DNA from 3 places in the Corynebacterium sp. UD i78 genome. Region 3 is predicted to be linked to each of the others. Evidence: predicted binding sites of a transcription regulator. Region 3 holds the regulator's gene; each other region holds the start of a gene.
What was found. Region 3 encodes LexA, which represses DNA repair genes until DNA is damaged. Its sites were predicted from a motif close to CGAACANNTGTTCG; they were not measured.

Region 1 (9,810 bases), 680 kb from region 3:
CAGGTCATCGACCGCCGCGTGGACGGTAAACTCGTCGCCGCGCACGCCGGCCACGCCCTGATGCGGGTCGGGCCGCGGGCGAACCGGGAACTGCTGCTCATCGGGCCGGACGGGTCGTGGCGTCCTCTCCTGCCGCCACAACCCGGGGCGACCACCGACGCCGGGTGCATTCTGCCGCCGCGCGAGGACGGCGAACCGGTGATGCTCGTGTGCTCGGATCATCACAGCGACCGGCGTCGGGTGCTGCGCATCCACGCCAAGCACGGGGTGATGCGCAGCCGCGAGCTCATCCACTACCGCGAGGCCGATGTTGACGAGTTCTGCATCAGCGGCTCCGAGGAGGCCGGTGCGGTGTTGTGGAACCTCTCGGGGCGCTCCGCGTTGGAGGTGCTGCGGCTCGACCCCGACCAGCGGGTGACCGCGCGGCGGGAGGTGACCCTGCCGGGGATGGTGGCGCACGGGCTGCGGATCACGGATGACGGGGCGTCGCTGGTGTGCACGGTGGAGAGTCCGGACGCCCCGCCGACGGTCTACCTGGTGGACACCCGCACCAGCAGGATGACACCGGTGACCGGGGTACCTGTCGACGGCGATGTCCGGCTGCTGGGGGAGCCGGAACTGCTGCGCTACAGCGCACATGACGGGGTGGAACTGTCCGGTTGGCTGTACCGGGCCGTCGGGTCCGACGGTGCGCCGGTGACGGGGCCTGCCCCGATGCTGCTGCACTTCCACGGCGGGCCGGAGGGGCAGTCGCGTCCCGGGCACCATGACGTGCTGCGTGCGGTGATCGACGCCGGCGTCTCGGTGTTCACGCCGAATGTCCGCGGCTCCTCCGGGGACGGCCGTGCCTTCCAGCACGCCGACAACCGCTACGGGAGGTTCGCCGGGATCAGGGACCTCGAGGACTCGGCGTCCTTCCTGGTGGACGCCGGACTGGCCGACCGGTCACGCCTGGCGGTCTCCGGTCGGTCCTACGGCGGCTACCTGGTGAATGTGGCGGTGACGTGGTTCCCGGACCTGTTCCGGGCGGCGGTGTGCGCGTGCGGGATGAGCGACCTGGAGACCTTCTACCGGGACACGGAGCCGTGGATCGCCTCTGCGGCGTTCCCGAAGTACGGTTACCCGATCCAGGACGGGGAGCTGCTGAAGGCGGTGTCTCCGCTGGTCAGGTTGTCGGGTATGCCTGTCTCGGGGGCCGGGGCGGCGACGACGCCGGTGCTGTTCATCCACGGGCTGCACGACACGAATGTGCCGCCGAGCGAGTACCTGCAGATGAGTGCGGCACTGGCGCAGCGCGGTGTGCCGACCGCTGCACTGGAGCTGGAGGACGAGGGGCACGTCTTCGTCCGGCCGGTGAACCGGCAGCGTATCGCCGCTGCGATGGTCGACTGGCTGACGGCTCACGGGGTGTGCTGACCTGTCCTGACGCGGACGCGCAGACCATCGCCACCCATGACTGGGACCGCGGTAAATGGTACCTGACCATTACCGGAGCCCGGGTCGACATGAGCGTCGAGAACGGTCGGGTCTGCGTGGCGGGAGTGGAGGCAGCGTAGTTGTTTTCCCTCCGGAACCCGCTAGAACGGCACCTCCTCTGAGTCTTGGGCCGTGGCGTCCTGAACAGAAGTCACGGCGTCGCGTACCCGGTGCTGCTCGGCCAGTCGCCGTTCATTGTGCTCGCGCAGGGTGCGGTACCGCCGGGTGGCCCGGGAGGAGAAGGTGGACCGGGCGTAGGCGGCCAGTGGGCCGGTCGGTTCGGTGAGGTAGACGTGACCGTCCCCGATGCTTGTCCACATCTCCGTCCCGTCGGGCGCCATGGTGATGTCCTGCCATCCCATCGTCTTCATGAGGTGGTGGCGCTGGCACAGGCAGTGGAGGTTCCGGGTGGCGGTGGGGCCACCGCCCTGGTGACGCATGATGTGGTCGATCTGGCACCGGTCGGCGGGCACGTCGCAGCCGGGGTGACGGCAGGTGCCGTCCCTGCCCCTGACGAAGGCGACGATCGCCTCGGTGGGGGTGTAGGTCCCGGTGGACTCGTGCGCGAGAATGCGCAGGTGGGACACCCGCTCCATGAACGTGTCGGTGGCTGCGGCATCCAGCCATGTCCCGGCCTGGGTGGCTGCGACCGGCGACTCCGGGTCACGGTAGAGATTGAGGGTGACCTGCACGTCCGCGGTGCCGCGGGCCAGGTGCATCAGCGCGTCGGCCCGGGAACAGCCGAGCTTCCGACCGACCGCGTCGAGGATGAGAGTGAACTCCTCCGCTTCCTCCGTGGGCAGGGTCGCCGTGATGACGATGGTGCCGGGATCGTATCCCCCGGCGACGTCCACCCGGCGCTGCCTGGTGCCGGTTGCCGGTGTCGTCCTTTCTCCGGGCTCCGGTGGACGGGCCAACGCGTCCCGCTCGGTGATGATCCGACGGACCCGGTTGCGCAGCGCCGCGACGCCGGGCAGGGACAGTCCGTCGCGCCGGGGAGCCAGCAGGATGAGGAGATCACCTTCGACGTCGCGGTCATCCTCGGGGGAGACACCGGTGACGGACCGGGCGAGCATCGTGAGATGGTCGGGGCCGAGGAATCCGCCGGCGATGCGACGGGCGAGAACCGGGAAGCGCCGAAGGAACAGTCCGATGTCGGTGAGCATCTCGGCGCGGTGCCGGGGCAGGGAGAGACGGGCGCTCAGCTCACTGAGATGCGCCTCGACATCCGCGTCCGGCTCCGGGGTGCACTCGGCAGCCATGACGAGCAGGGCGCGGTTGTGCGCGCGGGTGGCTTCGGACAACAGGTCCGTGGCCGTTTCCAGGGACCACTGCGGAAACGGTGCCGGGACAGGGGCGAAGTAGATGTCATGGAAGGCGAGGTCGACGATGTCGATGCCGTCCTGGGGAGGTGGTGGTGCCGGTGGTGCGGTCATGACATGGACTCTATGAGGGGGTCGGACGTGGAATTCCGGAACAGGTCGCTGAATAGAACACATGATCGATACCAGGGAGGTGGTCGGGTTCCACGGCGGCCCCGGTGGTTAACTGGTCCCCATGACCGACTCTGCCCCAGCAGCCACCCTCGCCCGCCGGTTCGCCGACTTCATTGCCGCGTCCCCCTCCAGCTACCATGCCGCCGCCGAGGTCGCCCGACGCCTGGAGGACGCCGGCTACGTCCGCGAGGACGAGCGGACGCCGTGGGGAGTGGATGCCGTGAGGCCCGGCGGGCACTACATCGTCCGCGGCGGGGCACTCATCGCCTGGGATGTTCCGCAGGGTGCTGACCCCGCCACCAGTGGTTTCCGCATCATCGGCTCCCACACCGACTCGCCCGGCCTCAAGCTCAAGCCGATCGGTGATCTCCCGGGCACCGCCGGCTGGAGGCAGGCCGCCGTCGAGATCTACGGCGGGGCGATCCTGGCGTCCTGGCTGGACCGGGAACTGCGGCTGGCCGGACGCGTCGTGCTCGCCGACGGCACCGAGAAACTCGTCGCCACCGGGCCCGTGCTGCGCGTCCCGCACCTGGCGATCCACCTCGACCGCAACGTCAACGCCGACCTGAAGCTGGACCGTCAGCTGCACATGCAGCCGGTCTTCGCCGTCGGGGAGGACACCCCGACGATTCTCGATGTGGTGGCGCAGGCTGCGGGAGTCGAGGCCGACGACATCGTCGCCCACGACCTCATCACCGTCGATGCCCAGCACGGCGGGATCTTCGGTGCCCGGGAGGACTTCCTCGCCGCCGGGCGGATGGACAACCTCTCCAGTGTCTTCACCTCGCTCGAGGCGTTGCTGGCGGCGTCCCCGGCCTCCGGCCAGGGGAAGGACATCCGGGTCCTCGCTGCTTTCGATCACGAGGAGATCGGCTCGGCCACCACCTCCGGCGCCGCGGGTCCGGTGCTGGAGGATGTGCTGGTGCGCGTGGCGTCCTCGCTCGGGGCGGACGCCGCAGCGACCCGCGCGATGTACGCCCGGTCGGCCTGCGTGTCCGCGGACGCGGCGCACAGTGTCCACCCGAATTTCGCGGGCAAGCACGACGGCGTGAACCGCCCGGTGATGAACGCCGGTCCGGTGCTCAAGGTCAACGCCAACCAGCGCTACGCCACCGACGCCGTCACCGCTGCCGCCTGGCGCCGCGCCTGTGCTACCGCAGGTGTCCCTGACCAGGTTTTCGCCGGGAACAACGACGTTCCCTGCGGTTCCACCATCGGCCCGATCACCGCGACCAGACTCGGCATCCCCACCGTGGATGTCGGCATCCCGTTGTTGTCGATGCACTCCGCCCGGGAGATGGCCGGGGTGAAGGACCTCGCCTGGTTCGCTGAGGCGCTGAAGGCGTGGTGGGAACTGTGAGCGACGCCGTGAACTCCGCGATCCCCGTGAACCCCTTCTGCCACGTGCTCTTCGACCAGCCGGTCATCCCGGGGAACACCGGTAACACCATCCGACAGTGCGCCGGCACGGGTGCAGCGCTGCACCTCGCCGGGCCGCTCGGCTTCAACTTCGACGACAAGCACGTCAAGCGCGCCGGACTGGACTACCACGACCTGGCGTCCGTCACGCTCCACGAGAACCGGGACGCCGCACTGGCGGAACTCGCCGATGGGGGCGGCCACCGCGTCTTCGCCTTCACCGCGCCACGCGGACACCTGGTTCACCGACATCACCTACGAACCCGGCGACGTCCTCCTCTTCGGCACCGAGCCCACCGGACTGGAGCAGGAGGCGCTGGACGACCCGCGCGTCACGCAGCAGGTCCGTATCCCGATGCTGCCCGGCCGGCGCAGCATGAACCTCGCGAACGCCGCCGCCGTCGCCACCTATGAAGCCTGGCGCCAGGCGGGTTTCCCGGGTGCGGTGTAGGGCGCGATAAGGTAGACCGCGTGACTGCGATGAAGCTGGACGGAAAACTGTACCAAGGTGAGATCTTCGAGGACCTCGCGCAGCGGGTGGCCGCGCTCAAGGCGAAGGGGATCACCCCGGGCCTGGCGACGGTGCTTGTCGGCGACGACCCCGCCTCCCATTCCTACGTGAAGATGAAGCACAGGGACTGCGAGAAGATCGGCGTCACCAGTATCCGCAGGGATCTGCCGGCGACTGTCAGCCAGGACGAGCTCAACGCCGTCATCGACGAGCTCAACGCTGACCCGGCCTGCACCGGTTACATCGTCCAGCTCCCGCTGCCGGAGCACCTCAACGAGAACGAGGTCCTGGAGCGCATCGACCCCGCCAAGGACGCTGACGGCCTGCACCCGGTGAACCTCGGCAAGCTCGTGCTCAACGAGCCCGCCCCGCTGCCCTGCACCCCCAACGGTGCGATCAGCATGTTGCGCCGCTACGGCGTGGAGATCAACGGCGCCAAGGCCGTCGTCATCGGCCGTGGTGTCACCGTCGGCCGCCCGATCGGTCTGATGCTCACCCGCCGCTCCGAGAACGCCACCACCGTCCTGTGTCACACCGGTACGAAGGACCTGGCCAAGGAGACCCGCGACGCCGACATCATCATCGCCGCCGCCGGGAAGGCCCACATGCTCACCGCCGACATGGTCAAGCCGGGCGCCGCCGTGCTCGACGTGGGAGTCTCCCGCGTGGACGGCAAGTTGACCGGCGACGTCCATCCAGACGTCTGGGAGGTCGCCGGTGCCGTCGCCCCGAACCCGGGCGGTGTGGGCCCGCTGACCCGCGCCTTCCTGGTCGGCAACGTCGTCGAGCGCGCCGAGCGGCTCGCGGCGCAGGCCTGACCTGCCGTGGCCACTGAGGGAGACCGCGCGGACCTGGTGCCGCTGACCGACGAGGAGCGGCGTGCGCTGCTGGCGAACCCGCACGACGTGAACCAGCCCGCGTCCCGGGTCACCCGGAACCTGCAGATGCTCTCCGTCATCTTCTTCTTCGTGGCGATCATCGCCGGTGCGGTGCTGATCCTCACCGAGCACTGGCGCCGCGGCACACTCGCCGTCGGTGCCGGCATGATCTGGCTCGGCCTGATCCGCTGGTGGGTGGATTCGAAGATCCTCGGAGTCTTCGCCGTCCGCTCCCGCCGGTTCGACTCGGCTTTCTGTCTCATCGTCGGTGTCCTGCTGTTGGCCACCGCCTGGTCCGTCGACTCCCTGGGAAGCTGATCACGGTGCGTGAACTCCCCGAGATCATGCGCCTGTCGGAGGACCCGCCGACGACACTGCCCGGCTGGCGGCGCACTTTCGCGCCCGGCGAGCTGACTCTCGGTCTGTCCCCGGTGACACCTGACGGCGACCTGGCGCGGCAGGTCGCGCTCACACAGGCCGCGGAGGACGCCGGTTTCGCCGCGGTGTGGTGCCGCGACATCCCGCTGAATGTGGAGACCTTCGGCGACGTCGGTCAGATCCACGACCCCTTCATGTACCTGACCTGGCTGGCGTCGCAGACGTCGACCATCGCCCTGGGGACCGCGGCGCTGGTGCTTCCGCTGGCGCATCCGCTGCTGCTGGCGAAGCGTTCGGCCGGGCTGGACCGGCTCAGCGGCGGGCGCTTCCTCATGGGTGTGGCCTCCGGTGACCGACCGGAGGAGTTCGCCGCGTTCGGCATGGACAACGGCACCCGCGGTGAGGATTTCCGGGAGAACCTGTCGGTGCTACGCAAGGCATGGGAGACCCGGATGCGTCCGGTGACGTGGTCGAGGGGACGCATGGGCGGCGCAGAGGTCGTGCCGAAGCCCACCGCAGCCGGCGTCCCGGTGCTCGCGGTGGGGTCCTGCCTGCAGACCACCGAGTTCAACGCCGCGCACGCCGACGGCTGGCTGACGTACCACCGCAACCTGCATGACCAGAAGGTCATGGTCGACAGGTGGCGGGCGTCCTGTGAGGAGCAGGGGGTGGGGTTCCGGCCGGTGGGGGAGTCGTTGTGGATCGACCTGGCAGAGGACCCGTCCTATCCCGCGGAGGGACGCGACTTCGGGTTCCGGCTGGGCCGCAACGCGCTGCTGGAACTGTTGCATTCACAGCAGGAGCTGGGGCTGAACCACATCATGATCAGCCTGCGCCACGGCAACCGGCCGGTGGAGGACGCCCTGGCGGAGCTCGCCGAGCACGTCGTCCCGGAGTTCCGCGCGCTGGGGTAGGTCGTGGGTAACACGTACTGCCACGATCTGTCAATAGTTTCATTCATGCCCGTCCGATGACGCGGCGTGGCCACTGATGCCCGGATAACGTTCCCTCCTGTTGTAGACAGAGCAGTCTGTCTGAGTATCTACAGGAGGATGCATGAAGACAGGAGCAGTGCTCGCCGCGACCGGCGTGGTCGCCCTCGGCGTCATCTTCGCCCTGCCCGGTGGCACCACCGACGACCCCGACGGTACCGATGTCTCCTCCGGCGACCACCGGGTGAACCTCGTCGCCTACTCGGTGCCCAAGCCCGGCTTCGAGGCTGTCATCGCCGGCTACCGGCAGACCCCCGCGGGGGAGGACACGGGGTTCGCCGAGTCCTACGGTGCCTCCGGTGACCAGTCCCGCAAGGTCGCCCGGCACGTCCCGGCCGACCTGGTGAACTTCTCCCTCGAACCGGACATCACCCGGCTGGTGAAGGAAGGCCTCGTCGACGAGGACTGGAAGGAGAACGTCCCCGACGACGAATCGGAGCGCTCCGTGCCCTTCGGCTCCGTCGTCTCCTTCGTCACCCGGGCCGCCAACCCGGAGAACCTGGAGAACTGGGACGACCTGCTCGCCCCCGGTATCGAGATCATCACGCCCAACCCGGCGTCCTCCGGCTCGGCGAAGTGGAACCTCCTCGCGCCCTATGCAGGCTGGTACTTCCAGGCCCTGGACAGTGGGAAGGACGCCACGGACGCCTACGACGAAGCGCTCGCGAAGGTCAGCGAACTGGTCCACCAGCACATCCACGTCCGACCCAAATCCGGCCGTGAAGCCACCAGTGCCTTCGAGCAGGGCCAGGGTGATGTGCTGCTGTCCTACGAGAATGAGGCGATCCTGCTGGCCCGTGACGGCGACGACATCAGCTACCTCAACCCGACCGACACCTTCCGCATCGAGAACCCGGTCGCCGTCGTGACCGGGGATGAGGTCGGTGACGATGACGCGGCCACCGACTTCCGCGACTACCTCTTCAGCGAGGACGCCGGGACCCGCTGGGCATCCCAGGGCTTCCGGCCCGGCTCCGACCTGTTCAACGAGGACGGTGAGACACCCGTCATCGACGCCCTGCCCCCGGAGCAGCGCGACGCCTTCCGGCCCACGGAGAATGTGTGGACCATCGACGACCTCGCCGAACAGTTCACGGACCTGTTTCCGGAGCTGGCCGGTGGTGGGGACGGCACAGAGTCCAAGACCGGCTGGGCCCTGGTGGACGCCGTCCTCTTCGGTACCGACGGTGCCATCACGGAGATCTACGGAGGAGATGAATGAGAGCCTCGAAACTGAGCATGGGCACAGCCGTTCTCTGGCTGTCCGTCATCGTGCTGCTGCCGTTGGCGGCGCTGGCCACCCAGGCCTTCGAGGGCGGCGTCCCCGCCTTCTGGGATGCCGTGACCACCTCCGGGGCGCTCGACGCGTTGCGGGTGACGGTGCTCGTCTCCGCGGTGGTCGGCCTGATCAGCGCGGTCACCGGAACACTGGTCGCCTGGGTGCTGGTCCGCGACGACTTCCCCGGCAAGAGGATCGTGGACGCGCTGATCGACCTGCCGTTCGCCCTGCCGACCATCGTGGCGTCGCTGGTGCTGCTGAGCCTCTACGGGCCGGACAGTCCCTTCAACATCACTCTCAACGCCACCCGACCTGCGCTGGTCATCGCACTGGCCTTCGTCTGCCTGCCGTTCGTCGTCCGGGCGGTCCAGCCGGTGCTCATCGAGCTCGACGGTGACGTCGAGGAGGCCGCAGCGTCCCTCGGTGCGGGCAACGCCACGATCTTCCGGCGCATCATCCTGCCCGCCCTCATCCCCGCGATCCTCTCCGGTACCGGCCTGGCCTTCGCCCGCGCACTCGGCGAGTTCGGGTCCGTGGTGCTCATCGGCGGGAACATCCCCGGTGAGACGCAGGTCGCGTCCCAGTACATCCAGGAGCAGATCGAGTCCGATGTGCCGCAGGCCGCGGCGGCGGTCTCGGTGGCCCTCCTGGGCATCACCTTCCTCGTCCTGCTGGTCCTCCGCATCGTCGGTGAAGGCCGGTCCCGAAAGGAGCAGCGCGCATGACGCTCTCACGCAAGACAGCTCTCACGCTGCGCATCCTCGCTCTGGTGTGGATCGGCGTCCTCGTCGTGCTGCCGGTCGGCACCATCCTGTGGCGTGCCCTGTCGCCCGGGCTGCCCCAGTTCTGGGAGTGGATCACCACGCCCGCCGCGATCTCGGCGCTGAAGACATCGCTGCTTATCGTGGTGATCGTCGTACCGCTCAACGTGGTCTTCGGCATCGTCGTCTCACTCGGGCTGGTCCGCGGCCGTTTCCCGGGGAAGAACATCGTCCAGGCCATCGTCGACCTGCCGTTCTCCGTCTCGCCGGTGATCGTCGGTGTATCCCTGATCCTGCTGTGGGGTCACGGTGGCTGGTTCGGCGGCATCGAGTCCACCGGGTTCCAGATCATCTTCGGACTGCCCGGAATGGTGCTGGCGACGATCTTCGTCACCCTGCCTTTCATCGTCCGGGAGGTTGAGCCGGTGCTCCACGAGATCGGCACCGAGCAGGAGCAGGCGGCGTCCACCCTGGGCGCGGGCCGCTGGCAGACGTTCCGGCGGATCACCCTGCCCTCGATCCGGTGGGGCCTGTCCTACGGCATCGCACTGACCGTCGCCCGGTCGCTCGGCGAGTTCGGTGCGGTGATCATGGTCGCCTCCGGATTCGCCGGTGGTGGG
Region 2 (9,810 bases), 190 kb from region 3:
CCGCCGCCAGAGTTGTAAATAACCCTCTTATATAATAGGATTCTACATCGTGTCGCACAACGACGAAGAGCCGTCTGACGCCAGCATCGGACTCGCCCAGCAGGTGCGTGACACCGTCCGTACCGCAGTCCAGATGACCCGACTTCTCGAGTATCCCGGTGACCTATCCACACCCCAGGTCAGCGTCCTCAACACGCTGTCCTCGGAGCCCGCCAGGATCGGTGACCTCGCCGCTCTCGGCGGTGTCACCCAGCCGGGGATGAGTCAGCTGGTCTCACGCCTGGAAGGTGCCGGGCTGGTGCAGCGGACGAGGTCCGACCAGGACGCCAGGGTCACATTGGTGGAGATCACGGCCGAGGGGCGTAGTGCCCTCGAGCGGGTCAACCGGGAGCGCAACCGCGTCCTCGGCGTCCACCTGGAAAGGCTCTCCGACGAGGAAGTGCGACGCATCCGGGACGGACTCAGCCCGCTGGGAAGTCTGGCTGAGGACGTCGTCCGGGATCTGACAGCAGGAGACGACAACAGGAGGCGATGACCGCGTGGGCGGACATCAGGTGAAGGAACAACGCCCGGCGAGCATGGATGCCGCAACGCTCGAATCAGAGAAGCAGTCCATGCTGCACCAACCGGTCGCTGTCTGGGCCACCGCCCTGGCGTGTGTGTTCGCCTTCATGGGGATCGGTCTGGTCGACCCCATCCTCCCGGCCATCGCCGAGAACCTCGACGCCGGTCCCTCCGAGGTCTCGCTGCTGTTCACCAGCTACTTCGCGGTGACCGCCGTGATGATGCTCGTCACCAGCGCGGTCTCCAGCCGCATCGGCGGCAAGAAGACGCTGCTCGCCGGACTCGCCCTCATCGTCATCTTCGCCGGCCTGGCAGGTACCTCGAACAGCGTCGGTGAACTGGTCGGCTTCCGTGCCGGCTGGGGTCTGGGCAACGCCCTGTTCGTCGCCACCGCGCTCGCCGTGATCGTGGCCGTGGCCACCGGCGGACGTGCCGTCGCGATCATCCTCTACGAGGCAGCCCTCGGTCTCGGTATGGCCTGTGGCCCGCTCGTCGGTGCCGTGCTGGGCCACATGAACTGGCGCGGACCGTTCTTCGGTACCGCCGTGCTCATGTTCATCGCCCTCGTCGTGCTGCTGTGGAAGCTGCCTGAGGTGCCGAAGCCGGCGACGAAGACCGGATTCCTCGACTCCCTCAAGGCCCTGCGTCACGGTGGACTGTTCGGTGTTTCGTTCTCGGCCCTGTTCTACAACTTCGGATTCTTCACCGTGCTGGCCTTCAGCCCCTTCCTCCCGGTCATCAAGGAATCGGGGGAGTACGGCATCGGTCTGATCTTCTTCGGCTGGGGTTGCGCGCTCGCCGTCTGCTCGGTGTTCGTCGCCCCGCTGCTCCAGAACCGGGTCGGCGCGGCCGACACGTCCATGCTCATGCTCATCGGCCTGCTCGTCATCTACGTGGCGCTCGGTCTCGGGCACGACAACAAGGCCGTCGTCATCGTCCTGGTCATCGTCTCCGGTGCGATGATGGGCATCAACAACACCGTGTACACCGAGATGGCCATGAGCGTCTCTGACCACCCCCAGCCCGTGGCGTCCGCCGCCTACAACTTCGTGCGGTGGATGGGCGGCGTCATCGCCCCGTACGCCTCCACGAAGATCGCCGAGCATGCCGACCTTTCCACCCCGTACTACGTTGCCGCGGGTGCTGCGGTGATCGCCGTGGTGGTCATGCTCCTCACCCGCAACGCGGTGGAGGCACACGGCCCCCACGCGGTGTAGCCGGTCTAGCCGAACAGCGCCGTGCCCCAGTCCTCGCCCTCGGCCAGGCCGGGCGGGCAGGCGAAGACCGCCTTGGACTCGTAGCGGACGTACTCGTTCATCTTGTCGCTGTGCGACAGCCGCATCTGGATCGGCGTGAAGTTCACCGACGGTGCCGAGACATAGGCGATGAAGAACAACCCCGCCGACAGGTGCCCCATCGAGTCCGAGCCCTCGATGAAGTTGTAGGCCCGGCGCAGCATCCGCTGGCCGTCGTTCTGGTCGGGGTGGGCCAGGAAGACGTGCGAGTCCTCCGGGATCGCCGGGCCACCGGTACCGAGGTAGAGGTCGAAGGGGACGTCGGCGTTCTCGGCATCCGTCCCGATCGGTGCTCCGGACCCCTTGTAGCGGGCGAAGGTGTGCTGCTGGTCGTCCAGGATCTGGCGGTCCCACACCTCCAGCAGCATCCGGATCCGCCGGACGCACATGTAGGTGCCCCCGGTCATCCAACCGTCATCGGAGACCCACACCATCTTCTCGATGTCGTCGGTCTCGTCGGCGGTGATGTTGCGGGTGCCGTCCTTGAACCCGAAGAGATTGCGGGGGGTGTCCTCCTCCTTCGTGGTCTTCGATGCGGCACCGTAGCCCAGCTGGGACCACTTCACCGCGACCACGCCGGTACCGGCCCGGGTGAGGTTGCGCACCGCGTGGACCGCGACCTGGGGGTCGTCTGCGCAGGCCTGGATGACGATGTCCCCGTCACACAGGGCGTCCTGCAGCTGGTCGCCGGGGAACTTCGGCAACGGTTCCAGTTCCTCCGGCTTCCGGTCCTTCAGACCGAAGCGGTCGTCGAACAGCGACGGTCCGAAACCCACGGTGACGGTGAGATTTCCGGACGCCAGGTCCAGCGCCTCACCGGTGTCTTCCGGAACCTGGTTGAGTAGATTGTCCGGATCGTCGGTGATGTCGGCGTCGGAGTCGGTGAGGGCACCGCCCTCGGTGGTCTGCTCGCCCGTCGTCAACCGCTCAGCCATGGAAGTCCAGGTAGACAGCATGTCCCGCAGTTCATCCCGGTCTTCGGTGAGCACCGTGAACGCCACGATGTGCAGGTGCTCCTGCTGCGCGGTGGTGACGCCGGCCTGGTGGACACCCCGGAAGGGGACCACCTGGCTGTCATCGTCGGTGGAACAGGCGGCCAGTGTACCGACACCTGCGACACCTGCTGTGCCGAGGGCGGCCGCACCGAGCCCGGTGACACCGAGCCCGGTGAGGAAATGACGGCGGGAAACGGGCCGGTCGGACATTACCTGCCGCTCTCCGCTGCCGTGATGACGCCGGTGACCTTGGAGACCTGCTCATTGAGCTGGTCGAGGACGGTGGACAGCTTCTTACGGTCGTCTTCGCCGACCGTGTCGTAGTAGACGAAGCCGTCACCGTCACGGAAGGTGTCCAGCCGCTCCTGGACGGCGTCGAACTTGACGTTGATGTCGGACAGCAGGTCGGCGTCCTTCTCGTCGATGGCGTCCTCCAGGGAGGCGACGGCGGCCCTGGAACCGTCCAGGTTCGCCTGGAAGTCCCAGAGGTCGGTGTGGGAGAAGATGTCCTCCTCGCCGGTGATCTTCGAGGTGGAGATCTCGTCGAGCAGGCCGTGGGCGCCGTTGGCGATGAGGTCTGGGGCGACGGTGAAGTCGTCGGCGTTGACGCCGTCGACGAGCTCGGCGATGTCCTCGACCAGCTGGTCGGCGTCCGCCCTGGTCTCGTCGGTGATCTCGCCCTTCTCCCACAGATCCTTCTCGATCTTGTGGAAGCCGGTCCATTCCTGGCCGTCCTCGAGATCGGCCTCACGCAGGTCGATGCGCGGATCCAGGTCATCCGGGAAGGACTCGGCGATCGGCTCGATGCGCTCGTAGTAGATACGGGTCGGAGCGAACAGGGACTTCGTGGTCTCGATGTCATCGTCCTGGATGGCCTGGACGAAGGTGTCGGTCGCCTCCTGCAGTGCGGTGGTCTGGGACCGCACGTAGCGCAGGTAGCCCTCCACGGCGGCGGTGAGGGTGTCGCTGCCTTCGGTGAGGTCGACCGCGTCGCCGGTGATGTTCAGGTCGTGGCTGATGCCGTCACCGACCATGCCGGGCTTGCAGGTGGCCTGGTAGGTGCCGGCTTCGGGGATGGAGACCAGCAGCTTGCGGGTGGCACCCGGGCCGATGTTCTCGACCTCGCCGACCACGCGTCCACCGTCGGTGTAGACGTAGAACTCGGTGATCTTCTTGCCGTTGTTGGTCACCTCGAAGCTGTTGTTGCCGGTGGTGGCGTCGTAGGCGTCGAGGTCGCAGTTCTCGTCGTCGGCGGTGACGGCGAACGCAGGGGCGTCATCGTCCTTGTCGGCGCAGGCGACCATTCCCAGCGGAAGAGCGATCACCGCCGGAACGGCGAGTGCGGCGCGGGAGATACGGGAGATCTTCATTACTTGGATCCTTTGGTTTTCGTGGGCCGGAAGAAGGCAGGCAGAGCGATGACGGGGAAGACCGCCCAGCCGGTGAAGGCGAGGACCGTCGGGTTCGGGACGATGTTGAACATGCCCTCCAGCAGGGTGGCGTACCAGGTACCGCGCTCCAGGACGTCGGAGATGTCGAAGGCGTAGTTCGACAGGCCCGGCAGAACGTCGGCCTCCTGGAGGTCGGTGATGCCGTAGCGCAGGATGCCGGCGGCGACGAGAATCAGCAGCGCCCCGGTGATCTGGAAGAACATCTTCAGGTTGATCTTCACGGCGCCGAGGTACAGGGCGACGCCGATGACGATGGAGATGCCGACGCCGGTCATCAGCCCGGCGAAGGGGACACCCAGCGAGCGGCTGAAGGAGTCGAAGACCAGCAGTGCGGTCTCGATGCCTTCGCGGGCGACGGCGATGAAGGCGACGGTGGCGACGGCGAACGGGCCCACGGACACGGCCTTCTCCATCTTCCCCTCGAGCTCGGCGGTCATGTTCCTGCTCGCGCCCTTCATCCAGATCAGCATCCAGACCACCAGTGCCACGGTGACCAGGGAGGCGATGCCGCCGATGAGTTCCTGGCCGGTGGTGGTGAGGGTCTTCGTGCCGAAGTGGATGATGAGGAAGACGCTGACTGTCACCGCGAGCGCGGCGACGATACCTCCCCACAACCAGGGGTAGGAGCGGCGCTGACCGGTCTTTTTCAGGTACGCGGCGAGGATGATGACCACCATGGTGGCTTCGAGACCCTCGCGGAGACCGATGAGAGCGTTGGTGTAGAACACTGCGGCTGCTTTCTGATGAATGACGTGCACTGTTACGGCCGTAGTGGGCCGATGCCGACGGACTGCATGATGGTGAGGCTCACCGAAGCTCTGGGGCAAGAGAATGTTAGTCCCGCTGCAGTGGAAGCAAAAGAGGGGGACGGTGTGGGGGTGGTTACTTATCGCCCCGGGGGCTGACTCCGGGGGTGGATCCTGGTCCGGTTTCTCCGGGGCCGCCATGGGCTGACGGTGGGGGAGGCATGGTATTCTGGCTGCACTTTCCAACGATGTGAGACGGATTGACGCTAAGGAGCCCACGGAATGAAACTCGCCGTTATCGCCGGAGACGGAATCGGAACCGAAGTCACCGCCGAGGCGCTCAAGGTCCTCGATGCCGTGACCGGCGACGAGGCCATCGACACCACCGACTACGACCTCGGTGCCCGCCGCTACCTCCGCAACGGCGAGCTGCTCACCGACGCTGACCTGGCGTCCCTCAGGGAGCATGACGCGATCCTGCTCGGCGCCATCGGAGATCCCCGCTCCGTGCCTGCCGGTATCCTCGAGCGCGGCCTGCTGCTGCCGCTGCGCTTCAAGCTGGACCACGCGGTGAACCTGCGTCCCGCCAAGCTCTACCCGGGTTCCTCCTCGCCGCTGGCGAACCCCGGCGAGATCGACTTCGTCGTCGTGCGCGAGGGTACCGAGGGTCTGTACTGCGGTAACGGCGGCACGCTCCGTGAGGGTACCGACCACGAGGTCGCCAGCGAGGTCAGTCAGAACACCTGGTACGGCGTGGAGCGCGTCGTGCGTGACGCCTTCGAGCGGGCGTCCTCCCGCAGCGGGAAGCTGACCCTGGTCCACAAAACCAATGTGCTGGTCAGTGCCGGTGGGCTGTGGTCTCGCGCGATTGACACCATCGGTGCCGGGTACCCGCAGGTCACGGTGGACTACTGCCACATCGACGCCGCGACCATCTACATGGTGACCGACCCGGGCCGATTCGATGTCATCGTCACCGACAACCTCTTCGGCGACATCCTCACCGACCTCGCCGGTGCGGTCACCGGTGGTATCGGCCTGGCGGCGTCCGGCAACATCGACCCGTCCCGGAAGAGTCCGTCCATGTTCGAGCCGGTCCACGGTTCCGCGCCGGATATCGCGGGTCAGGGTATCGCCGACCCGTGCGCGGCGATTCTGTCGGCCGCACTGCTGCTGCGTCACCTCGCCGGCGACGAGGGGCAGGACGCCGACCTCCGTATCGCCCAGGCCGAGAAGATCGAGGCCGCGGTGCTGGCCGAGGCAGGTTCGCGCGACGCCTCGCAGATCCGTACCGCCGAGGTCGGCGACCGGGTCGCTGCGGCTGTGACTGCGTAGGCCTTTCCGATGACCACGCTGTCGCCCGTCACCCTCACCGGTGAGATCGTCCGTCTCGAGCCGCTCAGTCACGACCACACCGCCGACCTGGTCGAGGCGACGAAGGACGGCGAGCTCTGGAAGCTCTGGTACACGCCCGTTCCCGGCCCGGACGGCATGACGGCGGAGATCGACCGTCGTCTCGCCCTGCAGGACGCCGGCTCGATGATCCCTTTCGCCACCCGCGACCTGCGCAGCGGCCGGGTCATCGGCATGACGACGTACATGAACATCGACGGGTCCCTGCCTCGGGTGGAGATCGGGTCCACCTGGAACGCGAAGAGTGCGCAGGGCTCCGGCACCAATGCCGAGTCCAAGTTGCTGCTGCTCACCCATGCCTTCGAGGTGTGGGACTGTGCGGCGGTGGAGTTCCGCACCTCGTGGATGAACCGGCAGTCCCGGGCAGCCATCGAGAAGCTCGGCGCAAAACTTGACGGGGTTCTCCGTCAACACGCCCGCACCCCCGACGGGTCGCTGCGGGACACCTGCGTCTACTCGATCGTCCCCGCCGAGTGGCCGCAGGTCCGGGCATCCCTGAGGTTCCGGCTGGGGTACGGGGTCTAATGGCGGTTCTGGCGAGCTCACCCGGGCTTTTCCGTAGCTGGGCTCGCTGACAGGAGTGGTGGGAGCAGATCCCGCGTCGTGCACACTATGCCGCCGATATTCCACAGATTCGAACGTGTGGTTGACACTGTCCGATGGCTCGGATATACTTTCGGGTAGTGATCAAACTGTCGGTCGATGATGATCCGGACGCTGCGAGGGAGGGAACATGACCACCGCACTGCTGCCACTGGATGCCGAACACCCTGCCCGCGACCTCGTCCAGGCGGTCAACCACGCCGAGTTCGATCTCGTGACCTGGCTGTTGACCATCGACGAAGACCTGCGCCTGTCCACCGTCCTCGCGCTACGCGGCAGGACGCGGGCAGAAGCCTACCGATACGCACACGCTGCCGAACTCGCCGCACGGATGCCGGAGTTGTTCGACCTGCTCGGCGCCGACGGGCGGATCACCGTCGACCACCTCGACACCGTCTGGTCCCAGATCAACCGTCATCTCACCACACTGACCCGGACAGAAGCGCGCCGGCTGGGCCCGGTCATCGACACCGCGGTCGCCGCAGCACTGACCGACTGGATGGAAGCGAACTGCCCCGTCGGACTGGAGGCCTTCGCCCTGGTCGTCCAGGAAACCCTCGCCACTGTGGCCGCCGGCCTGGTCGCAGCCACCGAACTGGCCGAGCAGGACACCCAGCGGCTGACCAAGCGAGGCACGAAACTGGTGCTGGACTGCGGGTCGGAGACCACCGCCACCGCCGTGTGGGGTGCTGTCGGTGACAAGGCCCTGGAACTGCTGCGGGCGGCACGCAAGGCGGCTGAGGATCAGGACGGTACCGAAAGCGACCTCAGCGACCTCAGCGACTTCAGTGCCGCCGTGCCCTCGATGGCGCAGTGCCGGGCACGTGTGCTGCTCGATCAGCTCGGGGACACCCCGGAGGCGATGCGCACGGTGGTCAACCTGTACCGCACCACCGTCGACGGCGTCACCGGTGTCGGTGGCGCGTTTGTCCCGAAGGTCGGTTACATCTCCGAGGTGACCGCCGAGATGCTGGAGTCGGTGGCTGACTATGTCCGCAACCTGCCGAACCAGGCCGAGATCCTCGCCGAGGAGAGTGAGTCCTACCGGTTCCCCACCATGCAGCGTGCGGCGATGGAGGGCCGGGACGGGCACTGCCGGTTCCCGGGCTGTGACATTCCCGCCGACCGGTGCGAGCACGACCATATCGTCAACTCGTGGCACACCAGTCCGGACTCGGACGGTCCGACGGCCGTGATCAACGGGATGTGCCTGTGCCGGCTGCATCATGCCCTGAAAACTGCGGGACTGTGGGCGGCGGAGACCACCGATGGTGGGGTGACGGTGATCTGGACCGGCCCGGCAGGTGTCATCGCGGTGACCGAGGCTGACGGTCCCCTGTCCCCGGCCAGAGCAGGCCCCGAACCCTGACCTGTGCCCTTCCACATACGGAAAGACCCGGCGTCCCTGCCGCCATGACAGACGGGGACGACCGGGCTACGGCTGCGCGATTACGCGATCTTCGCCGCAGCCTCCGTGCCCTGGCGGATCGCACGCTTGGCGTCCAGTTCGGCAGCCAGGTCAGCGCCACCCACGATGGTGACGTCGATGCCGGCAGCCTTCAGCGGCTCCGCGAGCTCCTTCACCGACTCCTGGCCGGTGCACAGCACGATATTGTCGACCTCGATGACGCGGCGCTCCTTGAGCTCCTTCGAGATGACCCTGCCCTTCCTGTCCTTCGTCTCCTCGTAGAAGGCTAGGTGCAGGCCGGCGTCGTCGATCTTCTCGTACGTCGCACCGCTGATCTGCTCGACCTTCTTCCCCCTCACCGAGGCCTTGTGTACCCAGCCGGAGGTCTTGCCCAGCGACTTACCCTGGCGGGACGCCTTGCGCTGGATCATGTACACCTTGCGCAGTGGAGCTTCCGGACGCGGCTTCGTGAGGAAACCGGGGGTCTCAAGATCTTCGGTCACACCCCACTCCTGCTCCCACTCCTTGAGGTTGAGCGTCGGGGAATCCTCGCCGGTCGGGGTGGTGAGGAACTCGGAGACATCGAAGCCGATACCGCCGGCCCCTAGCACGGCGACCCGGTGGCCGATCTCGCGCTCGCCGAGTACGGCCTGGGCGTAGGTCATCACCGAGGGGTGGTCGATCCCGTCGATCTGTGGGATGCGCGGCGTCACACCGGTGGCCAGGATGACATCGTCGAAACCGCCGGCCACCAGATCCTCCGCCGATGCCCGGGTGTTCAGCCGGACATCCACACCACGGACCGCCAGCTGCGTCCGGAAGTAGCGGATGGAGTCATGGAACTCCTCCTTGCCGGGGATCCGGGCAGCTATGGCGAACTGACCGCCGACATGGTCACGGGACTCGAACAGGGTCACCTTGTGGCCCTTCTCCGCTGCAGAGACCGCCGCCGACAGGCCCGCCGGGCCCGCACCGATGACCGCGACCTTCTTCGCCGACCGGGTGGGGGAGAGCACCAGCTTCGTCTCCCGACCGGCCCGGGGGTTCACCAGGCAGGTGACCTTCTTGCCGACGAAGGCGTGGTCGAGGCAGGCCTGGTTGCAGCCGATGCAGGTGTTGATCTCCTCGGACCTGCCCTGCGAAGCCTTGTTCATGAACGCCGGATCGGCGAGGAAAGGTCGGGCCATCGAGACGGCGTCCACCCGGCGGTCGGTGAGAATGTCCTCGGCGACCTCCGGGGTGTTGATCCGGTTCGAGGCGATGAGCGGGATCTTCACCACGTCGGCCAGTCGCTCGGTGAACTTCACGAAGGCACCACGCGGCACCGAGGTGACG
Region 3 (9,810 bases):
TCGCTGCGGACCCTGTCCGACGACGAGCAGCTGCTCGTCGACGGTGGCGAGGGCACCGTGGAGTCCGGTGTGGACCCGCAGGATGCTCAGCGCCGGGTGGCCGAGGCCGCGGAGTACGCGGAGAAGGTCCGCAGCTGGAGTGGTCCGGCACAGACCCGGGACGGACAGCGTGTGCAGCTGCTGGCGAACGTGCAGGATGGTGCCACCGCCGAACAGGCCGCGGCATCGGTCGCGGAAGGTATCGGCCTGTTCCGTACCGAGCTGTGCTTCCTCAGCGAGACCGAGGAGCCGTCGGTGGAGCAGCAGGCGGAGAAGTACGCGGAGGTTTTCCGGGCGTTCCCGGAGGGCAAGGTCGTGGTGCGGACGCTGGACGCCGGGTCCGACAAGCCGGTGCCCTTCGTCAACGCCGAGGAGGAGGAGAATCCGGCACTGGGTGTGCGCGGACTCCGTATCGCCCGGGGAAACACGGAGCTACTGGTGCGTCAGCTCGACGGTATCGCCGCGGCGCAGAAGCTCGCGGGCCGGACGGAGCCTTCGGCACACACCTGGGTGATGGCGCCGATGGTGGCGACGGTCTTCGAAGCCAGGTGGTTCGCGGAGATGTGCCACGAACGGGGCCTGACCGCCGGCGCGATGATCGAGGTGCCCGCTGCCGCGCTGATGGCGGAGAAAATGATGTCCTACCTGGACTTCGTCTCGATCGGTACCAATGATCTGACCCAGTACACCATGGCGGCGGACCGGCTGTCGTCGTCACTGGCGTACCTCACCGACCCGTGGCAGCCGGCGGTGCTGCACCTGGTGCATACGACCTGCCGTGCGGGATCGGTGACCCGGACCGCGGTCGGAGTGTGCGGTGAGGCGGCGGCTGACCCGCTGCTGGCCTGTGTGCTCACCGGCCTCGGGGTGAACTCCCTGTCGGCGGCGACCCCGGCACTGGCTGCCGTGGGCGCCCAGCTCGGTGACGTCGATTTCGTCACCTGCCGGGAGATGGCGGCTGCCGCCCTCAACGCCGAAGGTGCGGAGGAGGCGCGGGCTGCAGCTGCGGCGGTCATCGGCCGCTGACCCCGGTTGACCCTGCCTGCCCCGGTCGGGCGAAGGCCCCGGTGACGACTCCCCGGCGGAGACGACTCCGGGGCCTTGCCGGATCTGGACGGGAACTCGACGCGGTGACGTCAGATCTTGCGCAGGACGGCGACGACCCGACCGAGGATCTGGGCTTCGTCACCCCGGATCGGCTCGAACAGGGGGTTGTGGGGGAGAAGCCACACTGTGCCGTCGCTGGGGTGGAACTCCTTGACGGTGGCCTCGCCGTCGATCATCGCGGCGACGAACTCACCGAGCTCGGCGGTCTGCTGGGAGCGTACGACCACCCAGTCTCCGTTGAGGATGCCGGCATCCTGCATGGACTCGCCGACAACCTGGAGAAGGAAGAGCTCGCCGCCGCCGACGAGCTCCTGGGGCAGCGGGAAATGGCTTTCGACGTGCTGCTCGGCGAGGATCGGGCTGCCGGCTGCGATCTGACCGACAACCGGGACGAAGGACGGCTCCGGCATCCCCTTGGGCAGCACGGACGCCGGCTTCGGACCGGGCTTCGAGCTCGAGTCCGTCGGGTCGAGGCCACGGATGTCCACGGCGCGGGGCTTGTTGCCTTCGCGGCGCAGATAGCCTTTCCGCTCAAGCTCCTTGAGGTGGTACGAGACCGACGAGGTGGAGTTCAGGCCGACTGCATCGCAGATCTCGCGGATGCTCGGCGGGTACCCGCGGAACTGGATGCCGTCCTTGATGACGTCGAGGATCCGACGCTGTCGTTCGGAGAGCTTCTCCCGCCCCTTGCCGTCGGCCGCGTCCGTGCCCTTGGCGGTCACCGATCCCTTGGGACGGCCGCGACGGACCTCTCCGCCTGTGGCGTCGTCCGGCTGTGTGGTCTGTGCCATCGTTCTTCCGCTCCCTGCCTTGTCCGGCTTGTTCTCTCTCGACCATACATGAAAGTCGGCGGTTTCCCTACCAACATGTTCGAAAACTTCGGCGGGTTCCTGGACTGTGTCGAACATCCGTGCTATCTTCGCGATTGAACGAGAGATTTCGAACGTACGGACGATGTTCGATAAGGAACCGGGATCCGCTGTCCGGCTCGGATGCTGAACTGTCGTCCGTGTCCGGGAGACAGGATTCCCGGGCCTCAACGTCGAGAGGAGCACACACCATGTCCACACCAGTGATCACCACCTGCCCCGACCGGGACCGCGCTTTCCGGGAGCCGGTCCGCCGACCTGACTGGTCCACCGTTGCCGCCGCTGGTAGTTCGAACACTGCCGGCGCCGGAGCAGTCCTCCGTCCCTCCGCACGGACCGTGGAGTCCCGGGAAAGGACCGCCCGCGGTCCGGAACGGGCGTTCGAGGGACGCGGCTGGTGGTGGCGGACCCGCCGGCGCACGATCATGGTGCTCCAGTCTCCGGGCGTCGTGTTGTTGGGCGGTCTGAGCTGCCTGCTGATGATCGGGCTGAGCCCACTGCTCACCGATCCCGGTCAGGTGGAGCAGGAGTCGGTCCCCGCACTGGTCGGACCGGCGACCGCGGGGGATCTGACGGAGTCGGTTCCAGGTACCGCGAAGTCGGGGCAGTAGTACTGCGGGACTACGATGGGCGGCATCCGAATCCCGGTATGCCCCAGGAGAATCCATCATGCTCTGCCCTTCGTGTCGGTCCGAACAGTCCAGGGTCCTTGACTCACGCACCGTGGAATCCGGTTCGGCGATCCGCCGTCGCAGGGAATGCAGCAACTGCGGTACCCGCTTCACCACACTGGAGCGGTCCATTCTCCTGGTCACCAAGCGCAATGGTGTGACCGAGGAGTTCAGTCGCGACAAGGTCATCCGCGGTGTCAGCCGGGCTTGTCAGGGACTCGAGGTCCCGGATGACGCGCTCAAGGTCCTCGCACACGAGGTTGAGCAGTCGATCCGCGCAACCCACGGATCACAGGTGGACGCCAACGACATCGGCCTCGCGATCCTCGAACCTCTGCGCAATCTCCACGAGGTCGCCTATCTCCGGTTCGCCTCGGTCTACAAGTCATTCCGCAGCGCCGAGGACTTCGAGAACGAGATCCGGCTGCTCCGCGAAGCGGGGCAGGCCGGTCAGCAGACCACGGAGGATGTCGTCAGCTGATCTTCCGGAGGGCCTTGTGTACCCGTTGCACACTGGCCGTCCGGGTGGTGCCCAGGTTCTGGGCGAACAGTGCGACGCGCAGCTCCTCGATGAGCCACTCCACGTCCTTGACCTGCGGGGAGGCGGCGCGGCTCTTCGGCAATCTGTCGCGGGTCGCCTGCACTGCATCGAGGCATTCCCGGATCTGGTCGGCGAGATCTGCCTCGCGGTCCGGATCCTGCTCCATCATCGTCAGTCGTGCCTGCATCGCCGCGACATAGCGGGGTACATGGCGCAGGTGTGCCGCACCGTTCCGGGTGATCCGGTGGGGACCCAGGTAGAACTTCAGCTGATCACGCATCTCGGTGATTGACTCGCCGTCCCAGTTCTCCAGTTCGGCGGACATGTCGGCCACCGCAAGGGCGGCAGGCGCCACAGCCACGACGGTCTGGCGGACCATTCCCGGCCCGCGGTCCCGGGCCGCGGCGACAGCTTCGGCGCACCGGTCGGGATCCCGGATGACCGGACCGAACTCGCCCAGCAGTTCCCTGCAGGCCAGCACCCGGCAGTCCTTGACGAGAGCATCCGGTCCACCGTAGGGGTAGTTCTCCACGGCCACCCGCTGCCGCAGCGGCAGACCTTTGATCATCTGCCTGGGCTGTACCCGGCAGGCGTCGAGCATGAGATGCAGGACCGCGGTGAACTGGGCCCCGGCGGCCGCCGCCTGGGACGGGTAGGCGCGGAGTGCTACACCGGAATCATCGATCACCAGAGCAGGGTAGGCGGTCACCGGCTGTCCGTCGACCACGGATTCCACGGTCTCCGGGATCACACCGATCCCTTCGACGCTCCACTCGGTGTCACGGGCGAGGATGCCGACGTCACCGCCGGAGGGGCCGTTGCCCTCCGCCTGTCGGCCCGCCTCTCCCTTCTGTCCCTGTCGACGACGCTTCCCGCGGTGGTTCGCGGCATCCGACGGGGCGGGGGAGCCGTCCTTGCCGGAGGACTGCCGCGCGGCGACGGTGGCGATGGACCGGGTGATCTCGCCGGCGAGTTCCTGCCGAAGCGCCGCAAGATCACGCGACCGGGCGACGACCTTGCCCCGTCGGTCCACGGCGGCGAAAGCCATCCGCAGGTGATCGGGGATTCTCGACCAGTCGAAGTCGGTTCCGCTGATCCCGGTGCCCCCGAGACTGCGCAGGGCGTCCGCCAGGGCGTCATCGAGCGCTCCGTCGTAGGGGGTCATCCTGGCCAGTGCAGCCCGGGCGAATTCGCCGGCGGGAACCACACTGGTGCGCAGGTGCTTCGGGAGAGTCCGGATCAGGGCGACGCACAGTTCCTCGCGCATACCGGCGACGAGCCAGCGCGTGTCGGTGTCGTCCAGTCCGGCGAGCAGCGGCAGCGGCACCCGCATGGTGATGCCGTCGGCCGGATCTCCGGGGCGGAAAACGTACTCCAACTCGTACTCGACCGACCCCTGACGCCAGATGTCAGGGAATTCCCGCGCCTGGGCGGCCTGGCTGTCCGAGCTGATGAGAGCATCCTCGGTGAAGTCCAGCAGGTCCGGGGAGCCGTGACGGGCCTTCTTCCACCACGAGTCGAAGTGGCGGGCGGAGACGACCTGGGAGGGGATCCTGGCGTCGTAGAAGTCGTAGAGGGTGTCGTCGTCGACGACGATGTCACGGCGGCGGGCCTTCTCCTCGAGCTGGGTGGCGTTCTCCAGCAGCTCGCGGTTGTGGGAGAAGAACTTGTGGCGGGTGTGCCAGTCACCCTCGACGAGTGCGGAGCGGATGAAGGTCTCCCGCGCCGCCGTCGGATCGACCTTCGACAGTGGTACCGTACGGTCCGCGACAATCGGCAGTCCCAGCATCAGCGCCTTCTCGTGGATCATCGCCGCACCACGCTTCGACGACCAGTGCGGCTCCGCGTAGGTGTACTTCACCATGTGCGGGGCGACCTCCTCGACCCACTCCGGGGTCAGCGGGGCGACCGCCCGGGCGAAGACCTGCGAGGTCTCCACCAGTTCGGCAGCCATCACCCACTGCGGCGGCTTCTTCGACAGGTGCGAGGAGGGGTGGATGACGAAGTGGGTGCCGCGGGTACCGAGGAACTGGCGGGAATTCCCCTCGCGCAGTCCTGTGTTGGTCAGCAGTCCGGACAGCAGCGCCTTGTGCACGTCGTCTTCGGCCAGCGCCGTGGCACCACCCTTGTCGAGCTCGAAGGTGAGGTTGCGGACGTGCCGGATGTTCGGGACCTTCCAGTGCAGGTCCTGGATCACGGTGAGCAACTGGCGCACCAGGTCGATCCATTCACGGACGCGCACGTAGTGGATGAACTCGCGCTTGCACAGCCGCCGGAACTGGTTGCCCGACAGCGCCTGACGGTTCTCCTGCAGGTGGTTCCACAGCTTGAGCAGGGACATGAAGTCGGAGTCCGCCTTGTAGCGGGCGTGCGCCTGATCGGCCTGCGCCTGCTTCTCCATGGGACGCTCGCGGACGTCCTGGATGCTCAGTGCGGCGACGATCACCGCGATCTGTTCGAGGACGCTACGTTCATGGGCGGCGACGAGCATACGTGCCAGTCGCGGATCGGTGGGGATCCGGGCCATGTCCCGTCCGGTGTCCGTCAGCGGTCGGGCGGTCGAGGTGGCAGAGGTCCCGTCATTGCCCGGGGCGAAGGCGCCCAGTTCCTGGAGCAACTGGATACCGTCACGGACGGACTTCTTGTCCGGTGGCTGGAGGAAGGGGAACTCGGAGATGTCTCCGAGGCCCAGTGAGGCCATGGAGAGGATGACGCTCGACAGGTGGGTACGCAGGATCTCCGGGTCGGTGAACTCGGGGCGGGCCTCGAAGTTCTGCTCGGAGTACAGGCGGACGGCGATGCCGTCGGAGGTGCGGCCGCACCGTCCCGACCGCTGGCGGGCGGAGGCCTGGCTGATCTCCTCGACAGGCAGCCGTTGGACCTTGGTCCGGTGGGAGTAGCGGGAGATGCGCGCGTAGCCGGTGTCCACGACGTACTTGATGCCCGGCACGGTCAGGGAGGTCTCGGCGATATTGGTCGCCAGGATGATGCGTCGCCTCGGGCCGGTGGAGAATACCCGGTGCTGCTCGGCCGAGGACAGGCGTCCGAACAGAGGGAGGATGTCGACACCGCCGCGTAGCTTCGCGTCGGAGAGGGCGTCTGCGGCGTCCCGGATCTCACGCTCACCGGAGAAGAAGCAGAGGATGTCGCCGGGCCCCTGGGCCGACAATTCCCGGACCGCGTCCACCAGGCCGTCGAGCGGATCGGTCTCGACCTCTTTCCCGCCGTCGCCGTTGTCGTCGGCACCGACGACCTGCACCAGCGGGCGGTAGCGGATCTCGACGGGGTAGGTGCGGCCGGAGACCTCGATGACGGGTGCAGGGTTGCCGTCGGCATCGGCGAAGTGTTTCGCGAACGATTCCGGGTCGATCGTCGCCGAGGTCACGATGATCTTGAGATCGGGACGCTTCGGCATGATCTCGCGGAGGTAGCCGAGCAGGAAGTCGATGTTGAGACTGCGCTCGTGGGCCTCGTCGATGATGATCGTGTCGTAGGCGCGCAGCAGTCGGTCATGCTGGATCTCGGCGAGCAGGATGCCGTCAGTCATCAGTTTGACGGCGGTCGAGTCGGAGACCGTGTCATCGAAACGGATCTTGTAGCCGACGCGTCCCGCCGGCTCGCCGACCTTCTCGCCGAGTTCGTCGGCGATGCGGTCGGCGACGGAACGGGCGGCGATGCGACGGGGCTGGGTATGTCCGATGCGACCCCGGGTGCCCCGGCCCAGGGCCAGGCACATCTTGGGAAGCTGGGTCGTCTTGCCGGAGCCGGTCTCGCCGGCGACGATGACGACCTGGTTGTCGCGGATCGCCTCCATGATCTCGTCACGGCGGGCGGAGACGGGCAGTCCCTCGGGGAAGTGGAGGTTCCGGTCGAGGTTCTGACGCAGCGGCCCCTTCGTCCGTGAACGCCCCTGCCCGGCAGGACGCCGCTTCCGGCGTCTCGCGGAGCCCTGTCGTGCCTGCTGTGTCGGCTTTCTGTCCTCGGAATCCACCCGGCGATTCTACCACCGGGCCCCATATGCGGAACGCCGGGCACCGTTCCCCCGGATCGGGGGAACGGTGCCCGGCGTTGCTCCCGCACGAGGTGCGGGGGACCGGTGTAACCGGTGGGTCTAGCTGGCGTCCGCGATCTGCAGCGCCTGGGCGACGCCCGAGACGGTGGCGGCGATCTTGACGGCCTCGAAGACCTGCTCCTTGGTCAGACCCTCTTCGCGCACGGTCTTCTCGTGGGCGATGGTGCAGTGTTCACAACCGTTGATGGTGGAGACGGCGAGGGAGAAGAGCTCGAAGTCGACCTTCTCGATACCCGGCTTGGAGATGACGTTCATGCGCAGACCCATGCGGACCTGGGCGTAGTCGTCGCCGAGCCAGCCGCGGGCGCGGTAGGCCACGTTGTTCATCGCCATGATGGACGCGGCGGCGAGAGCGGCGTTGTAGGCCTCGTCCGAGAGGTGGGACTTGGCCTCCTCGGAGATCTCGGAGATGATCTGGTCGTTGCGGGTGGCGGCGGCAGTGGCGACGAAAGTGCCCCACAGCTGCTGCTCGGAGAGCTCGGTGGACCGGGCTAGGGTTCCCAGGTTCAGCTTGAGGTCCTTGGCGTACTCGGGCAGGCCACCCTTGAGGTTGTCGATCGACATTACTTGAGCGCCTCCTGCACGACATCCATCTTGTTGATGTTCTTGGTCGGGTCGTTGGCCTGCCAGTTGCAGGCGCAGACCTCTTCGGACTGCAGTGCGTCGAGGACACGGAGGACCTCGTCGACGTTGCGGCCGACGGCATCCGGGGTGACGGAAACGAACTGGATCACGTTGTCCGGGTCGACGATGTAGGTGGCGCGGTCGGCGACACCGGCGGCGTTCTCGACACCGAGGGCCCGGATCAGGTCGTGGCGGACGTCAGCGAACATCGGGAACGGAACGGTCTTCAGCTCCGGGTGGGTGGCGCGCCAGTTGAAGTGGGCGAACTCGTTGTCGGTGGAGCCGCCGAGGATCTGGGTGTCGCGATCCTGGAAGTCCTCGTCGAGCTTGCCGAAGGCGGCGATCTCGGTCGGGCAGACGAAGGTGAAGTCCTTCGGGTAGAAGAACACGACCTTCCACTTGCCCTGGTACTTGTCGAGGGTCACGTTCTCGAAGTAGTCCTCCGGGGACTGGGCGTTGGCCTCGTGCAGGTCGCCACCCTTGAGGGCGGTGAGATCGAACTCGGGGAACTGGTCACCGACGGTGAGAATGGACACGGTGTTTGCCTCCTAAGGCGAAAGACGCTTGATCTTGAACCACTTCTGATTATGTCACGATGATGACTGAAGTGCAAAGGCAAAGACGATAGGCAGGACCGCTTACGATAGGTCTAAGCTTATATGTTCGCTCAGATAGGGTGTTGAGTGGCCTGGAGAGTACCTTTATAGGTATGGCCAATAGAGAGTATCGTCCGACGGTCTCCCAGCTGCGCACCTTCGTGACCATCGCAGAAAACGGACACTTCGGCACGGCGGCACACCGACTCGGCATTTCCCAGCCCTCCCTCTCCCAGGCGCTCGCCGCGCTCGAGCAGGGACTGGGCGTCCAGCTCATCGAACGGTCCACCAGACGGGTGATCGTCACCCCCGTCGGCACCGCCCTGCTGCCCTACGCCCAGGCCACTCTCGACAGTCTCGACGCCTTCGTCTCCCACGCCCGGGGCGTCAAGGGAGGGCTCGCCGGCCCGATGAATCTCGGCATGATCCCGACCATCGCCCCCTTCCTGCTCCCTGATCTGCTGCGCCGGCTGCCGTCGGTCGCCCCTGACCTGCGGCCGCAGATCGTCGAGGAGAAGACCGACGACCTCATGGACTCGCTGAAGCACGGTGGGCTCGATGCCGCCGTCATCGCCGGCGAAGCTGCCGCGACCGGGACCGAGAGCCTCCATGTCTACGACGAGGAGTTCGTGCTGGTGATGCCGTCCGGGCACCCCCTGGCAGGACGCAGTGACCTCACCGTGTCCGATCTCGATGATCTCGACCTGCTCCTGCTCGATGACGGGCACTGCCTGCGTGACCAGGTCCTCGACCTGTGCCGGTCCACGACCGTCGGACGGGACGCGGCCCAGGCCGTCACCCGCGCCGCGAGTCTGACCACCATCGTCCAGTGCGTCATCGGTGGACTGGGCTGCACCCTCGTCCCGATCAGCGCGGTCGCGGCCGAATGCGACCACCCGGACCTGGAACTGGCCACCTTCTCCGGCGGAGCCGGAACCGCGGGACGTTCGGTGTACCTGTGCTACCGGTCGAGCTCCGGACGCGCCGAAGATTTCGAGGCCGTATCCGCGACTCTGGCGACGTCGTACGCCGGCGCAGTCGTCGCCGGGCGCGACGTCCTCGACAGGTCACTCAACCGCGGATGATCCGCAGGCTGCGCAGCCGCACCTCGCCGGCCTCATCGGTGGCGGACAGATCCACGACGCCCTCGAACGCCCAGCCGTGGTCACCCTCGGGATCGTCGATGATCTGACGGACGGTCCAGGTTCCGGCGTCCTCGGTGATGAGGACCAGGTCTCCGGACCGTGCGGCGGTGTCGGTGCCGACATCGTCGTACTCGTCGAAGTAAGCG

Region 1: ACZ9GM_RS08755 (HNH endonuclease signature motif containing protein) is a predicted target of LexA. The motif match lies at 2,967-2,980, and genes of this name have one in related genera.
Region 2: ACZ9GM_RS06430 (HNH endonuclease signature motif containing protein) is a predicted target of LexA. The motif match lies at 7,100-7,113, and genes of this name have one in related genera.

Annotation. Positions count from the first base shown of each region.
Region 1 is NZ_JBWCED010000001.1:1,849,301-1,859,110, reverse strand. It holds gene ACZ9GM_RS08760 (alpha/beta hydrolase family protein) at 1-1,416, shown strand, start outside; gene ACZ9GM_RS08755 (HNH endonuclease signature motif containing protein) at 1,578-2,912, opposite strand; gene ACZ9GM_RS08750 (M18 family aminopeptidase) at 3,034-4,332, shown strand; partial or broken gene ACZ9GM_RS08745 (tRNA (cytidine(34)-2'-O)-methyltransferase) at 4,359-4,842, shown strand; gene ACZ9GM_RS08740 (bifunctional methylenetetrahydrofolate dehydrogenase/methenyltetrahydrofolate cyclohydrolase) at 4,863-5,720, shown strand; gene ACZ9GM_RS08735 (DUF3017 domain-containing protein) at 5,727-6,098, shown strand; gene ACZ9GM_RS08730 (TIGR03571 family LLM class oxidoreductase) at 6,125-7,072, shown strand; gene ACZ9GM_RS08725 (extracellular solute-binding protein) at 7,215-8,372, shown strand; gene cysT (sulfate ABC transporter permease subunit CysT) at 8,369-9,154, shown strand; gene ACZ9GM_RS08715 (sulfate ABC transporter permease) at 9,151-9,810, shown strand, end outside.
Region 2 is NZ_JBWCED010000001.1:1,365,134-1,374,943, reverse strand. It holds gene ACZ9GM_RS06465 (MarR family winged helix-turn-helix transcriptional regulator) at 50-535, shown strand; gene ACZ9GM_RS06460 (MFS transporter) at 579-1,781, shown strand; gene efeB (iron uptake transporter deferrochelatase/peroxidase subunit) at 1,787-3,064, opposite strand; gene efeO (iron uptake system protein EfeO) at 3,064-4,224, opposite strand; gene efeU (iron uptake transporter permease EfeU) at 4,224-5,033, opposite strand; gene ACZ9GM_RS06440 (3-isopropylmalate dehydrogenase) at 5,334-6,386, shown strand; gene ACZ9GM_RS06435 (GNAT family N-acetyltransferase) at 6,396-6,989, shown strand; gene ACZ9GM_RS06430 (HNH endonuclease signature motif containing protein) at 7,198-8,436, shown strand; gene ACZ9GM_RS06425 (NADPH-dependent 2,4-dienoyl-CoA reductase) at 8,517-9,810, opposite strand, start outside.
Region 3 is NZ_JBWCED010000001.1:1,171,898-1,181,707, reverse strand. It holds gene ptsP (phosphoenolpyruvate--protein phosphotransferase) at 1-1,065, shown strand, start outside; gene lexA (transcriptional repressor LexA) at 1,176-1,937, opposite strand; gene ACZ9GM_RS05585 (hypothetical protein) at 2,207-2,626, shown strand; gene nrdR (transcriptional regulator NrdR) at 2,685-3,167, shown strand; gene hrpA (ATP-dependent RNA helicase HrpA) at 3,160-7,218, opposite strand; gene ahpD (alkylhydroperoxidase, AhpD family) at 7,339-7,863, opposite strand; gene ACZ9GM_RS05565 (peroxiredoxin) at 7,863-8,459, opposite strand; gene ACZ9GM_RS05560 (LysR family transcriptional regulator) at 8,633-9,604, shown strand; gene ACZ9GM_RS05555 (DEAD/DEAH box helicase) at 9,591-9,810, opposite strand, start outside.